One region of the Pseudomonas sp. FW300-N1A1 genome, then DNA from elsewhere that is predicted to be linked to it. Evidence: predicted binding sites of a transcription regulator. Region 1 holds the regulator's gene; the other holds the start of a gene.
What was found. The regulator FliA, encoded in region 1, starts transcription of late flagellar genes. The targets are predictions, from matches to a motif close to CTAAAGTTTNNNNNNNNNNNGCCGNTAA.
Positions count from the first base shown of each region.

Region 2: the regulator FliA is predicted to act here: its motif matches at 2,730-2,757, upstream of AC3WQN_RS17150 (methyl-accepting chemotaxis protein).

Region 1 covers NZ_JBYTBK010000029.1:52,966-60,359, forward strand. Annotated here, with positions in the region: gene AC3WQN_RS18740 (chemotaxis protein CheA) at 1-1,894, opposite strand, end outside; gene AC3WQN_RS18745 (protein phosphatase CheZ) at 1,971-2,759, opposite strand; gene AC3WQN_RS18750 (chemotaxis response regulator CheY) at 2,790-3,161, opposite strand; gene fliA (RNA polymerase sigma factor FliA) at 3,328-4,068, opposite strand; gene fleN (flagellar synthesis regulator FleN) at 4,065-4,895, opposite strand; gene flhF (flagellar biosynthesis GTPase FlhF) at 5,009-6,334, opposite strand; gene flhA (flagellar biosynthesis protein FlhA) at 6,346-7,394, opposite strand, start outside.
Region 2 covers NZ_JBYTBK010000025.1:27,000-34,393, reverse strand. Annotated here, with positions in the region: partial or broken gene AC3WQN_RS17165 (DUF1631 family protein) at 147-1,112, shown strand; gene ampD (1,6-anhydro-N-acetylmuramyl-L-alanine amidase AmpD) at 1,276-1,836, shown strand; gene ampE (regulatory signaling modulator protein AmpE) at 1,833-2,669, shown strand; gene AC3WQN_RS17150 (methyl-accepting chemotaxis protein) at 2,846-4,876, shown strand; gene AC3WQN_RS17145 (TatD family hydrolase) at 4,919-5,695, opposite strand; gene cra (catabolite repressor/activator) at 5,699-6,694, opposite strand; gene ptsP (phosphoenolpyruvate--protein phosphotransferase) at 7,002-7,394, shown strand, end outside.

The DNA.
Region 1 (7,394 bases):
GGTCGAGGTGGAAGATCTCGTTGACGTTGACCAGCGGGAAGGCGAACGCCTGGTTGCCGAGCATGACCATCAGCGTGGGCATGATCGCCAGGGTCAGCGGGACCTTGATGACGATCTTCGAGCCCTGGCCCTTGGTCGAGTAAATGTTGATCGAACCGTTGAGCTGGGAAATCTTGGTTTTCACCACGTCCATGCCCACGCCGCGCCCGGACACGTCGGAGATCTCGGTCTTGGTCGAGAACCCCGGGGCAAAAATCAGGTTGTAGCATTCGGTATCGCTCAGTCGGTCGGCGGCATCCTTGTCCATCACGCCGCGTTTTACCGCGATCGCGCGCAGGACGTTAGGGTCCATGCCTTTGCCGTCATCGGAGATCGACAGCAGGATGTGATCACCCTCCTGCTCCGCCGCCAGCACCACCTTGCCACCACGGGACTTGCCCGAGGCCTCGCGCTCTTCTGGCGACTCGATACCGTGGTCGACCGCGTTGCGCACCAAGTGGACCAACGGATCGGCCAGCGCCTCGACGAGGTTCTTGTCGAGGTCGGTTTCTTCACCGACCAGTTCCAGGTTGATCTCTTTCTTGAGCTGACGCGCCAAGTCGCGAACCAGGCGCGGGAAGCGCCCGAAGACTTTCTTGATCGGCTGCATCCGGGTCTTCATGACGGCGGTCTGCAAGTCTGCCGTCACCACGTCGAGGTTCGACACGGCCTTGGACATGGCTTCGTCGCCACTGTTGAGCCCCAGGCGAACCAGGCGGTTACGCACCAGCACCAGTTCGCCGACCATGTTCATGATTTCGTCCAGGCGCGCGGTGTCCACACGGACCGTGGTCTCGGCTTCACTGACCGGCTTCTCGGCAGGCGCTGGTGCCGCTGCACGGGCAGGTGCGGCGGCTGGCTTGGACGCTTGAACCTTGGCGGGCGCTGACTTGGCAACCGGCTGTGCCACAGGCACGGCAACCGGTGCCGCCGCAGTGGCCGTAGACGCGGCACTGCCAACGTCCTGGCTGAACTTGCCCTTGCCGTGCAACTCATCGAGCAAGGATTCGAACTCGTGATCGGAGATCAGATCGCCGCCAACCGCCACTGCGGCGGGCACGGCCGCTGCCGGAACGGAGGCAATGGCCGACTCCAGCGCTACGACGGCAAAGTTGCCCTTGCCGTGCAACTGATCGAGCAGTGCTTCGAATTCGTCATCGGTAATGTCGGTGTTCTCGGCCGCTGCGACAGGCGCAACAGGCTCGGCCGGCGCCGCGAGTGCATCGACGGCGAACTGGCCTTTGCCGTGCAACTGATCGAGCAACGACTCGAACTCGGCATCGGTAATCTCATCGTTGCCAGCAGCCGCCACGGGGGCTACTGCAGCAGGTGCCTCGGCTTGCGCCTTGACCGCGTTCAGCGAGTCGAGCAGCAGTTCGAATTCATTGTCGGTAATGTCGCCCGAATCGCTTTGCGCTTCAGGCTCGGCCAGCGCTTCAACCACCGGCGCAACTTCATCGGCCGACTGCGGCTCGGCCAAGCGCGCCAATGCCGCCAGCAGTTGCGGGGTGGCCGCCGTGATTGGCGCCCGCTCACGGACTTCGCCGAACATGCCGTTGACGGCGTCCAGCGCTTCGAGAACCACGTCCATCAGCTCTGAGTCGACGCGACGCTCACCCTTGCGCAGGATGTCGAACACGTTCTCGGCGATGTGACAGCATTCCACCAGCTCGTTGAGCTGGAGGAAGCCGGCGCCCCCTTTTACAGTGTGAAAACCGCGAAAAATTGCATTGAGCAAATCCGCATCATCCGGTCGGCTTTCCAGCTCGACCAGTTGCTCGGACAGTTGCTCTAGAATCTCGCCGGCCTCAACCAGGAAATCCTGAAGGATCTCTTCATCGGCGCCGAAGCTCATTAATGGGTGCTCCTAATGGTAAGTCCTGATATCGGTCAATGCCGGACCGGCATGCACCGTCATCACGACCTGTGACCTAAAAACCAAGGCTGGAAAGCAAATCGTCCACATCGTCCTGACCGGACATCACGTCATCACGTTTATCGGCATGAATCTGCGGACCTTCACCCTGAGCCAGATGTTTTTTCGGATCTTTTTCAGCCAGCATCGATTCGCGGTCATGTTCGATGCCCGCGAAGCGATCGACCTGACTGGCCATCAGCACGAGCTTGAGCAGATTGCTTTCGACTTCCGTGACCAGTTGCGTCACGCGCTTGATTACCTGACCGGTAAGGTCCTGGTAATCCTGGGCCAGCAGAATGTCATTGAGGTGGCCTGAGACGACCTGGGTCTGCTCGGCGCTGCGCGTCAGGAAACCGTCGACGCGCCGGGCCAGCTCGCGGAACTCTTCGGCCCCGACCTCGCGACGCATGAAGCGCCCCCAGTCCGAGCTCAAGGCCCGGGCATCGGTGCCGAGGGCATTGACCAGCGGTGTACTGCTCTCGACCAGGTCCATGGTGCGGTTGGCAGCGGCCTCGGTCAGCTTGACCACATAGGACAGGCGCTCGGTGGCATCCGTGATCTGCGACACTTCCTCGGCCTGCGGCATGTGCGGGTCGATCTGAAAATTGACGATCGCGCTATGCAGCTCACGGGTCAGCTTGCCGACTTCCTGGTACAGGCCGCGGTCACGGGTCTGGTTGAGCTCATGGATCAGTTGCACGGCGTCGCCGAACTTGCCCTTTTCAAGGCTGTCGACCAATTCGACCGCGTGTTTTTTCAGGGTCGATTCAAAATCGCCCTGTGAAATCTCTCTTTGCTCCATAGCTCCCCCGTGGCGCAGTGGCACCACCTATCAACCGATGCGTTCGAAGATTTTCTCGATCTTCTCTTTCAACGCCTGGGCCGTGAACGGCTTGACCACGTAGCCGTTGACGCCGGCCTGGGCCGCTTCGATGATCTGCTCGCGCTTGGCTTCAGCGGTCACCATCAACACCGGCAGGTGCTTGAGTTTTTCGTCGGCGCGCACGTGGCGCAGCAGATCGATGCCGGTCATGCCAGGCATGTTCCAGTCCGTTACCAGAAAGTCGATGCTGCCGCTGTTGAGCACAGGGATGGCCGTAGTGCCGTCATCTGCCTCGACCGTGTTGGTGAACCCGAGGTCACGCAACAGGTTTTTAATGATCCGCCGCATCGTTGAGAAGTCATCAACGATGAGGATTTTCATGTTCTTGTCCAATTCGACCTCCAAGCAGTCTTAAACGCGCCCAGCACCTGGACACGCCATTCAATCAATCAGGCGTAACACTCAACGACTGTCTGGAGCACAACGGATTGAAACCTGTGCGGCTGCACGCCACACCGGTCTCGTTCGCAGTGTCCCCACACTGCTGTCAACGCGCTCGCCACTCTCCCAAACGCCCCCGCAAACGGGCCGCGCACTGGCTGTGTAACTGGCTGACCCGCGATTCGCTGACCCCCAGGACCTCACCGATTTCCTTGAGATTCAACTCTTCGTCGTAGTACAGCGCCAACACCAGTCGCTCACGCTCCGGCAAATTGGCAATCGCGTCTGCCAGCGCGGCCTGGAAGCGTTCATCTTCCAGGTCACGCGACGGCTCAAGATGAGCACTCGCGCCATCCTCGTGCAGCCCTTCGTGTTCGCCGTCCTGCAACAGATCGTCGAAACTGAATAGGCGGCTGCCCAAGGTGTCATTCAAAATCCCGTAATAATCATCGAGACTCAATTGGAGTTCGGCCGCAACCTCGTGATCTTTAGCGTCACGTCCGGTTTTAGCTTCAATTGAGCGAATCGCGTCACTGACCATCCGGGTATTGCGGTGGACCGAACGTGGCGCCCAGTCCCCCTTGCGCACTTCATCGAGCATCGCGCCGCGGATACGAATCCCGGCATAGGTCTCGAAACTTGCTCCTTTGCTCGCGTCGTATTTGGTCGACACTTCAAGCAACCCGATCATCCCCGCCTGGATCAGGTCTTCCACCTGCACGCTGGCCGGCAGACGCGCCAGCAGGTGATAGGCAATACGTTTTACCAGTGGCGCGTAACGCTCGATCAGCTCGTACTGCGCGTCACGCGCCGACTTCTTGTACAGGTTGTAACCGCTGGCTGTCATAACACCGGACCCGCCGTTTGTTGCACCAGGCGCTCGACGAAAAACTCCAGATGCCCGCGCGGATTGGCGGGCAACGGCCAGGTATCGACTTTCTGCGCGATGGCCCTGAAGGCCAATGCGCACTTGGAGCGGGGGAAGGCTTCGTACACGGCGCGCTGTTTCTGCACGGCCTTGCGCACGCTTTCGTCGTAAGGCACCGCGCCGACATATTGTAAGGCGACATCCAGGAAGCGATCCGTGACCTTGGTCAACTTGGCGAACAGGTTGCGCCCTTCCTGCGGGCTCTGCGCCATGTTGGCCAGCACGCGGAAACGGTTCATGCCGTAGTCGCGATTAAGCAGTTTGATCAGTGCGTAGGCATCGGTGATGGAGGTCGGCTCGTCGCACACCACCAACAGCACTTCCTGGGCGGCGCGCACAAAGCTGACCACCGATTCGCCGATACCGGCAGCGGTGTCGATCACCAGCACATCGAGGTTGTCACCGATGTCGCTGAACGCCTGGATCAGGCCGGCGTGTTGGGCCGGGCTCAGGTGCACCATGCTCTGAGTGCCCGAGGCGGCCGGCACGATACGAATGCCGCCCGGCCCCTGCAGCAACACATCACGCAGTTCGCAGCGGCCCTCGATCACGTCGGCCAGCGTGCGCTTGGGGGTGAGCCCCAGCAACACGTCGACGTTCGCCAACCCGAGGTCGGCGTCCAGCAACATGACTCGCCTGCCGAGCTCTGCCAGAGCCAGGGACAAGTTCACTGACACGTTAGTCTTACCGACGCCACCCTTGCCGCCGGTCACCGCAATCACCTGTACGGGATGCATGCTGCCCATGTGCTTTCTATACCTTGTCGTCTTAGACGCGGGCTACATGACTGGCTGCGCGTTCAATACTGAACAATGCATGGCAGGCCATCGATGTAGATACAAATCTAGTCATTGTTACCTCAGCCAACCCGCTTGGTCGGACTGTGGTAGATATCAGCGAACATATCAGCCATGGCTTCTTCGCTGGGTTCTTCCTGCATCTGCACACTCACGGCGCGACTGACCAACTGATGGCGGCGCGGCAAATGCAGATCATCCGGGATCCGCGGCCCATCGGTCAGATAGGCCACCGGTAATTCGTGACTGATCGCCAGGCTCAACACTTCGCCCAGGCTCGCCGTTTCATCCAGTTTAGTCAGGATGCAGCCCGCCAGCCCACAACGCTTGTAGCTGTGGTACGCGGCGGTCAGCACCTGCTTCTGGCTGGTGGTGGCCAGGACCAGGTAATTCTTCGACTTGATCCCGCGACCGGCCAGGCTTTCCAGTTGCATGCGCAACGCCGGATCACTGGCTTGCAGGCCGGCGGTGTCGATCAGCACCACACGCTTGCGCAACAGTGGATCCAGGGCCTGAGCCAAGGACTGTCCCGGGTCGACATGGGTGACCGAGACATTGAGGATCCGTCCCAGGGTCTTGAGTTGCTCCTGGGCGCCAATGCGGTAGCTGTCCATGCTCACCAGCGCAATGTTCTGCGCGCCGTACTTGAGCACGTAACGCGCGGCCAGCTTGGCCAGGGTGGTGGTCTTGCCCATGCCGGCAGGGCCGACCATGGCAATCACACCGCCCTCTTCCAGCGGCTCGATCTCGGGGGTCACGATCATCCTCGCCAGATGCGCCAACAGCATGCGCCAGGCTTGACGAGGCTCTTCAATGTCCGTGGTCAACGCCAGCAGGTCGCGCGACAGCGGGCCGGACAGGCCGATGCGCTGCAGACGACGCCACAGGTTGGCCTGTTGCGGGCGGCTGCCTTGCAGTTGATTCCAGGCCAGCGAACCCAATTGCACTTCCAGCAGCTCGCGCAAGCCATTGAGTTCCGAGCGCATCGAATCATAGGCCCGCACGTCGACAGTGGCCGCTGCCACTGGTGCTGGCGCAGGGCGTGGCGGTTCGGACAGCGTGGGCTCGATCAGCGGTTCGGCCGCCGTCAGTGGCAGGCCGGCAAACAACTGACGGTTGGTGCTGGTGCTTGCCTCGCCATCGCCACGCAGGCTGAGTTCGGCCTGGGCGGTGACGATCCGCGTCTGGGTCTTGCGCAGCTCGTCTTCGAGTTCCATGTTCGGCACCCGTGGTGCCAGCGCCGACAGCTTGTAATCCAGGGCAGCCATCAGCTCGACACCACCGGCGATGCGACGGTTGCCAATGATGGCGGCTTCAGCGCCCAGCTCATCACGAACCAGCTTCATGGCCTGACGCATATCGGCGGCGAAAAAACGCTTAACTTGCATAAACCACTACCTCAGCCGTTGGGCCCTACTGTCGCCACGATGGTCACTTGCTTGTTGTCAGGGATTTCCTGATACGCCAACACATGCAACCCCGGGACTGCCAGGCGGCCGAACCGCGAGAGCATCGCGCGGACCGGTCCTGCGACCAACAGAATCACCGGGTGACCTTGCATTTCCTGACGCTGCGCCGCGTCGATCAGTGAGCGCTGCAGCTTCTCGGCCATGCTTGGCTCCAGCAAGACACCCTCATCGGCGCCTTGCCCAGCCTTCTGCATACTATTGAGCAATATTTGTTCCAACCTTGGCTCCAGCGTGATCACAGGCAGCTCGGACTCAGTGCCTACAATGCTTTGCACGATAGCGCGGGACAAGCCGACACGCACCGCGGCCACCAAAGCGGCGGTATCTTGACTCTTCGCGGCGTTGTTGGCGATGGCCTCGGCGATGCTGCGAATGTCGCGCACCGGCACCTGTTCGGCCAACAGCGCTTGCAACACCTTGAGCAACTGCGACAGCGACAGCACGCCCGGCACCAGTTCCTCGGCCAGTTTCGGCGAGCTTTTGCCCAGCAACTGCATGAGTTGCTGGACCTCTTCGTGGCCGATCAGCTCGCTGGAGTGCTTGTACAGAATCTGATTGAGGTGCGTTGCCACCACCGTGCTGGCATCAACCACGGTATAACCCAACGACTGCGCCTGGGAGCGCTGGCTGACTTCGATCCACACCGCTTCCAGGCCAAAGGCCGGATCCTTGGCGGTGATGCCATTGAGCGTGCCGTAGACCTGGCCCGGGTTGATCGCCAGCTCGCGGTCCGGATAAATCTCCGCTTCGGCGAGGATCACCCCCATCAGGGTCAGGCGATACGCACTGGGCGCCAGGTCGAGGTTGTCGCGGATGTGCACGGTCGGCATCAGGAAACCCAGGTCCTGGGACAGCTTCTTGCGCACGCCCTTGATCCGCGCCAGCAACTGCCCACCCTGGTTGCGATCCACTAGGGGAATCAGGCGGTAGCCGACTTCCAGGCCGATCATGTCGATCGGGGTCACGTCGTCCCAGCCCA
Region 2 (7,394 bases), on a different contig from region 1:
CATAGCCTTGACGAGTCCGGCTCCCTCCCGAACATCGAAACCTGATGGTGTGCGTTACGCGTACCGCTGTGTACGGGGTGCGAGCGTTTGCCATGGGGTTCACGGTTGATACCGGACCGCAGCGTTACCCCTTTCAGGAGGCTTGGATGCACAACGACGGGAATGTGGTGCCTTTGCACAAGGGCACTACCGATCAGGCGAGTCCATCGCCGCTCGCCCACCTGCCGGTGATTGCGCTTCAGATTCGCGACAAGGCCGCACAGCAATTGCGCCAGGGTTTGCAGGTGCTGTTCGATAACGCCGACGATACCTTGTTTGAAATGGCTGACCGGGCCCGGGACAACTCGGAGCAAAACACCTTCTTTGAAGCCATGCGCGACTTGCGCCTCAAACGCAAGAATATCGAGCGCGGCTTCCTTGAGTGCTTTTTTGAGGCCTTCGGCGGACTGATCCAGTACGCTCCGGCACATGCCAGCTTGCCGCTGACCATGACTGCCGACCTGATCGAGCGGCAGGACGACCATGAGCGGCAGGTGGCGCTGCACGCCATGGTCTCCAGGGCACTCAATCGCGATGGCCTGGCTCTGGGCCAGTTGACCCTGCGCCTGAGCACGCTGCTGGGCAAACCACTGGAAGACGCTCATAACCCGCTGGGGCCGACGATGCTGTGCGAGTTTTTCTTGCGGGCCGGGCGCAACCTGGGGGTAGAGACCCGGGTCAAGCTGATCATCCTCACCTTGTTCGAGCGCTACGTGCTGAGCGAAGCCGCCCAGATCTACGCGCACGCCAACCAGTTGTTGATCGCCACTGGCGTGCTACCGGAGCTCAACGCCGTTGCGGCGCGCCCTGTGGAGGAGCCTTCATTGATCTACAGCTGTGTCGAGCCCTGTGCAACAGACAGCCCTCAGGTCGACGAACCTGTGCAGGAGGTCTTCGTGGCCTTGCAGCACCTGTTGTGTCACCTGCGTGGCAGTGTCGCGCCGGAGCTCGAATCCCGTACCCGGCCGCAACCCCTCTCGACGCGCGACCTGCTGCGTTTGCGCTCGCACTTGCAGCAGTACGAACCGACACCGTACGCCCGGAACGATTTGGATCGGAGCAACCCGCTTGAGTCCCCCTCCCTGTACCTGGCCGAGGATGACAGCGTGTTGTTCGATCAGGCCCTGGAGTCGGTCATTGGCCAGTTACACCGACTCAATCGTGGCAAGTGATCGCAACATTGGGGGCGATCACGGCATACTGAAGCCTGTCAAAGCCGTTGTTGAAGGAATCTGTATGCAGCTGGACCTCGCGAGTGGCTGGTTTGACGGGATGCGTCACTGCCCGTCCCCCAACTTCAATGCGCGCCCCTCGGGCGAAATTTCCTTGCTGGTGATTCACAACATCAGTCTGCCCCCGGCGCAGTTCGCCACGGGCAAGGTGCAGGAGTTTTTTCAGAACCGTCTGGATGTCACCGAACATCCCTATTTTGCAGGGATCGCCGACCTGCGCGTATCGGCGCACTTTCTGATCGAGCGTGACGGCACGATCACGCAGTTTGTCTCTTGTCTTGAGCGAGCCTGGCATGCCGGTGTTTCCAGCTTCCAGGGACGCGAAAGCTGTAATGATTTTTCGCTGGGCATCGAACTGGAAGGCACCGATGATCTGCCGTTCACCGATACCCAGTATCGAGCGCTGACGGCGCTCACTAGCCAGTTGCAGGCCGCTTTTACGGCAATCACCACTGAACGTATTCAGGGGCATAGTGACATCGCCCCAGGACGCAAGACTGACCCAGGGCCGGCGTTCGACTGGGCACGCTATCGCGCGGCGTTGGAAAAAGGGGAAGGACAATGAGTTTTCTGGTGTTACTGCTGGCAGTCTGGATCGAGAAGTTCTCGGCGCTGCGTCACCGGGTGCAGCGTGACGGTGGGTGGTTGCGTGAACTGACCCGGCTGGAAAGCACCTCGCGGATGACTGACCGGCCATGGGCGGTGTTGGCGCTGCTGGTGCTGTTGCCGGTGACCGTGCTTGGCCTGCTGCTACTGGCACTGGAGCCGGTGGCCTATGGGTTGCTGGCCTTGCCGGTGCACTTGCTGGTGGTGATCTACAGCCTGGGGCGGGGTGACTTGCTCGGTGGTCTTGGACCGTTTCGTGATGCCTGGCGCCGGGAAGACCTGCAAGCGGCCGCCCATGTCGCCCAGCGCGATCTGGATGTGTGCGCAGACAGCGGTGAGCAATTGCTGCAACGGGTGCAAGGCTATCTGGTGTGGGAGGCGTATCAGGGCTTTTTCGCGGTGATTTTCTGGTATTTCCTGCTCGGTCCGGTGGCGGCCCTGAGTTATCGCTTGCTGGCCCTGGCCGCGGAGCACGGCAAGAGCCCGGCACTGGTGGAGCGTGCTGCGCAACTGCGGCACGCCTTTGACTGGTTGCCCGTACGCTTGCTGGCGGCAAGTTTCGCCTTGGTGGGTAATTTTGTCGCTGTCAGCCGGGTCATGCTCCATGAACTGCTGAACTGGAACATCAGCGCCGCGCAGTTGATCGAGAAAGCCGGCATGGTGGCGGGAGAAATTCCACCGCCGGTGACCGGACCTGACGGCCTCAATAGTCTGGATCAGCTCTGGGAGCTGATGCTGCGGGCGGCGGTGGTCTGGTATGCCGGTTTTGCCCTTTGGACTGTCCTGCTCTGAAGACGCCGTGGGCCTGTAGCCGCCAGTTGCTACAGGCCTGCACAGCATCCTGCCGTTAACCTTAAGTTACAAAACCTTCCGCCGATTTAAGTTATACAGCAGTAGCGCGCCATGGTGGCTATCTGCCGTCTCTGCGTGCCTGCCAATAACAATAAGAATTCCAAGGGAGACTTCCAGTGAAGAGCTTGCTCTATCCCGCCATTGCACTGATGAATCGCCTGAGCTTCGGCATGAAGTTCAGCCTGATCAGCGTGCTGTTCCTGCTACCCATGCTGGTAACCAACTTCTATCTGGTGCGCGATTCATATCGTGAGTTCCAGGGGACACGGGTTGAATTGCAAAGCCTCGACCTGCTGGGCAGCAGCCTGACCCTGCGGCGCGACCTGGAAACCCTGAACAATCTGGTGCAGATCAACACCACTCTCGGCCAGTCCGGCAAAGCGGGGGATATCGAATCGAAGATCAGCGCCCTTGAGCAGAGCGTGCTGGAGCGCCTGCAAGCGCTGAGCGCAATGACCAGCGACCCGGAACAGGTCAGCGTGTTCGATGCCAAGCGCGATGAAATGATCGCGGCGTTCAAGGCTCAGCAGGCGGAAAAGTCCCTGCAGAGCAAAAGCGCGATGATTGGCAAGCTGCTCGGCAATGCGCAGATTTTCGGCCAGATCATCACCAGTCAGTCCGGCCTGAGCCGGGACAACCAGGGTGACATCCGTCAGTTGAGTGAGTTGCTCACCAACGTCACCCCACGAATCACACAAATCCTCGGTGATGGCCGGGCAATGGGCGCGTTCTCGTTGGGGCAGGGCTTTCTGAACTCCGCGTCGTCCACCCGCTTTGATGAACTGTTGGCGCAGATGGAAAAGCTGCAGGCTGAATATGCACTCAAACTGCAGGATGCGCTGGGTGCCAGCAAAGCCGCGCGCGAGGTGCTGGAACCGGCGGCCAATGCCAGCCAGGCCACGCTCAAGCAGGCTAGCGAGCTGTTCGAAGAGCAAGTGGTGATGGCCGACACCCTCGATGCACCTTGGCAGGGGTTTTACGACCAGGTCACCGGTCTGATGGCGCAGACCTACCAGTTGAACGACGCGACGTTGAAGTTTCTCGCGGTCCAATTGCAGCAACGCCTGGAGCAGAACCGTACGCACATGGTGCTGCAAGCGGTGGCGCTCAGTGTGGTGTTCGTGCTGATTTTCTATCTCTACGGCGGCTTCTATGCCTCCACCCGTACCACGCTCAAACGCCTGGGCGGGGTCATGGACAAAGTGGCGGCCGGAGACATGACTGTGACCTTCACCGCCCATAGCCGAGATGAACTGGGTGAGCTGGGTAACGTGTTCAACGGCACGGTGGCCAAGATTCATGACCTGATCGAACGGGTCGGCAAGACCGTCAATGAGGTCGAACGTCAGGCCGGCCAGGTGCAAACGGTGTCAGCCCAGAGCAATCAGGCGGTGGCCGGTCAGCGCACGCAGATCGAGCAGGTTGCCACGGCGATGAACCAGATGTCGGCCACCTCCCAGGAAGTGGCGCGCAGTGCCGCCGCCGCGGTGAGCAGCGCCCATAGCGTGAACGACGAAACCATCAGCGGGCGCGGGCTGGTCGAGTCGCAGCAAGGCAGCATTGCTCAACTGGCCAGCGAGATCGACGCGTCGGTGCTGGTGATCAATCAACTGGCCAGCGACAGCCAGTCCATCAGTCGCGTGCTGGAAGTGATCAAGAGTATTGCCGAACAGACCAACCTGTTGGCGCTCAATGCCGCCATCGAGGCGGCCCGGGCGGGCGAGCAGGGACGTGGTTTCGCGGTGGTGGCCGATGAAGTCCGCACCCTGGCCAAACGCACCCAGCAATCGACCGAAGAAATCGAACAGATGATCGCCAGGCTGCACGCTGGCGTGGGGGCCGCGGTGAAGGCCATGGGTGTCAGTCATCAGATGGCCAGTGGCACCGTCGGGCAATCGGAGAAGGTCCAGCAGGCCCTGGAAAACATCCTCGGCGCGGTGGGCATGATCGTCGACCAGAACCAGCAGATTGCGGCCGCCGTCGAGCAGCAGACCGCCGTGGCGCACGATATCGACCAAAACATTGTCGAGATCAATCGCGCTGGTGAGCGCACCGCCGAAGGCGCGCACCAGACCGAAGACGCCAGTCGCGCCCTGTCAGCCCAGGTCGTGCAGTTGAAGCACTTGATCAGCGCCTTTCGGGTCTGACGGCCGCCACGACGGTCGTTTGCACAGGGCCGCTGCGGTTGATTACCAGTTGAACACTTCGCAGGCGTTGGCCGTGCTGGCGGCCGCCAGTTGTTCCGGGCTGATGGCCATGATCGGTGCCAGGGCCGAGCAAATCGCCGGCAGGTGGGCTGGGCTGTTGCGTTGGTTGGGGTACATGGCGGGGGCCATGTCCGGTGAGTCGGTTTCCAGTACCACCGACTCCAGCGGCAAGTCGGCGATCACTTTGTGCAGGCGCAGCGCTTGTGGCCAGGTCGGCGCCCCACCCAATCCCAGCTTGAACCCGAGCTTGATGTACTCGCGGGCTTCCTCGCGGCTGCCGGCAAAGGCGTGAATGATCCCGGCACGTTTGAGCTTGAAACGCTTCAAGGTGGCAATGACCGCCGCGTGGCTGCGCCGAACGTGCAGCAGGGCGGGTAGCTGGAAGTCGGCGGCCAGCTGTAACTGTGCTTCAAACAAGGTTTGCTGGCGCTCGCGATCCAGGGTCTCCAGGAAGTAATCCAGACCGAATTCACCCACCGCGCATAACTGCCGATGGCCGGCCAGGCGGGTCAGCCAGCCGGCCAGTTCCGTGAGGTCGGCGGGGCGGTGTTCGTCGAGATACACCGGGTGCAGGCCGAATGCGGCATACAGGTGCGCATCGCTTTGCACCAGGTCCCAGACCCGCTGCCAATTGCGCTGATAAACCCCCAGCACCACCATCCGCTTGACCCCCAGGGCGCGGCTTTTGGCCAGCAATGCCTGACGGTCCGCGTCGAAATCCGGAAAATCCAGATGGGTGTGGCTGTCGATCAGCTCCACGGTTCAGTCCTGGTGAATGCGCTGCTTGAACGTCCGCGCGATGGCCTGTACGCCGGGTTGGTAGTGGTCTTGCTCGATGGCGGCGAGGGCCAGTTGCAGGGCCTTTTCGGCGATCAGACGATGCTGCTGGGCCATGGCGTTGACGGGTAGCGGCAGGAAGTCCAGCAACTGGGTATCACCAAAGGTGCCCAAGCGCAGCGGACGGGTTTTCAACGGGAAGTCGTGCAAGGCATCGAACACGCCTTGCAGCAGCACATAGGAAGTGGTCACCAGCGCATCCGGCAAGTGACCCAGGCGTTGCAGCAGTTCTTCCATCAGTTGCCGACCGCAGTCGCGACTGAAAGACTCGCCGTGTTCGATCAGCACCTGGCCCTCGAACTCGACCAGGGCCTGTTTGAAACCGGCGGCACGTTCCTGGCTGATGCTCAGTTCAGGCCGCGCGCCAATCAGGGCGATCTGCCTGGGGGCCGGTTGTAACAGACTTCGTGTGAGCTGCAGGCTGGCTTCGCGGTCATCGCTGATCACCGAGCAGAAATGCTCAGGCTCCATGACCCGGTCGATGGCAATGATCGGCAAGCCCTTGGCTTGCAACTGGCGATAGCTGTCATCGCCGGCTGGCAGGCAGCTGGCAACGATCAGCGCATCGCAGCGCCGGGCGCGAAACAGCGCCAGCAATTGCCGCTCGCTGTCCGGGGCGTCGTCGGAGCTGGCGATCAGCAACTGATAGCCATGCGCCCGGGCACCTTGCTCCAGCAACTTGGCAATCCGTGCGTAACTGGGGTTTTCCAGATCCGGCAGGATAAAGCCCAGGGTGCGGGTGTGCCGACTGCGCAACCCGGCGGCTTGAGGATTAGGCGTGAAGCCGTGCTGCTCGACCACCGCGCGGACGCGCTCGACCGTGGCGTTGCTGATGCGCTGCTGTTCGGCCTTGCCATTGATGACATAGCTGGCGGTGGTCACGGACACACCGGCCAGCTGGGCAATATCACTGAGTTTCAACCCGGGAATTCCTTGTTTGTTCGAGCTTGCCCCGACATTGTGGCCAATCCTACCCGATTACGGCAGGCGACCAATGTCGCAAGCATCCGACCGGTTGGACTTCAAGCATGAGCGATTATCGAGTAACGTGCCAATTCATCTAGATTAAACGTTTCAGCAGGCGTATTTTCTTCTCCATTGGCGCCTTTGGTCATGACTGCCGTGAAACCGCCAAAGGATGCCCTGAAAGAGAGTGCGCGGATTAAAGCCTAAGCTTATTTATTCAAAACAATACCTGGTGCGGCCCCCGTACCCAAAAGGAGAAAGCATGCTCGAGCTCACTATAGAGCAGATATCCATGGGCCAGTCGGCTGTGGATAAAGCCGCTGCATTGCGTGTGCTGGCTGACAGCCTGGTCGCCGACGGTCTGGTGGCCGAGGGTTACCTTGGCGGGTTGCAGGCACGTGAAGCCCAGGGCTCGACCTTTCTCGGTCAAGGCATTGCCATTCCCCATGGCACCCCGGCAACCCGTGATCTGGTGCACACCACGGGTGTGCGTCTGTTGCAGTTCCCTGACGGGGTGGACTGGGGCGACGGCCAGATGGTTTACCTGGCGATCGGCATCGCGGCCAAGTCCGACGAACATTTACACCTGCTGCAACTGCTGACTCGCGCCTTGGGTGAAACCGATCTGGGCCAGGCCTTGCGTCGAGCCGGTTCT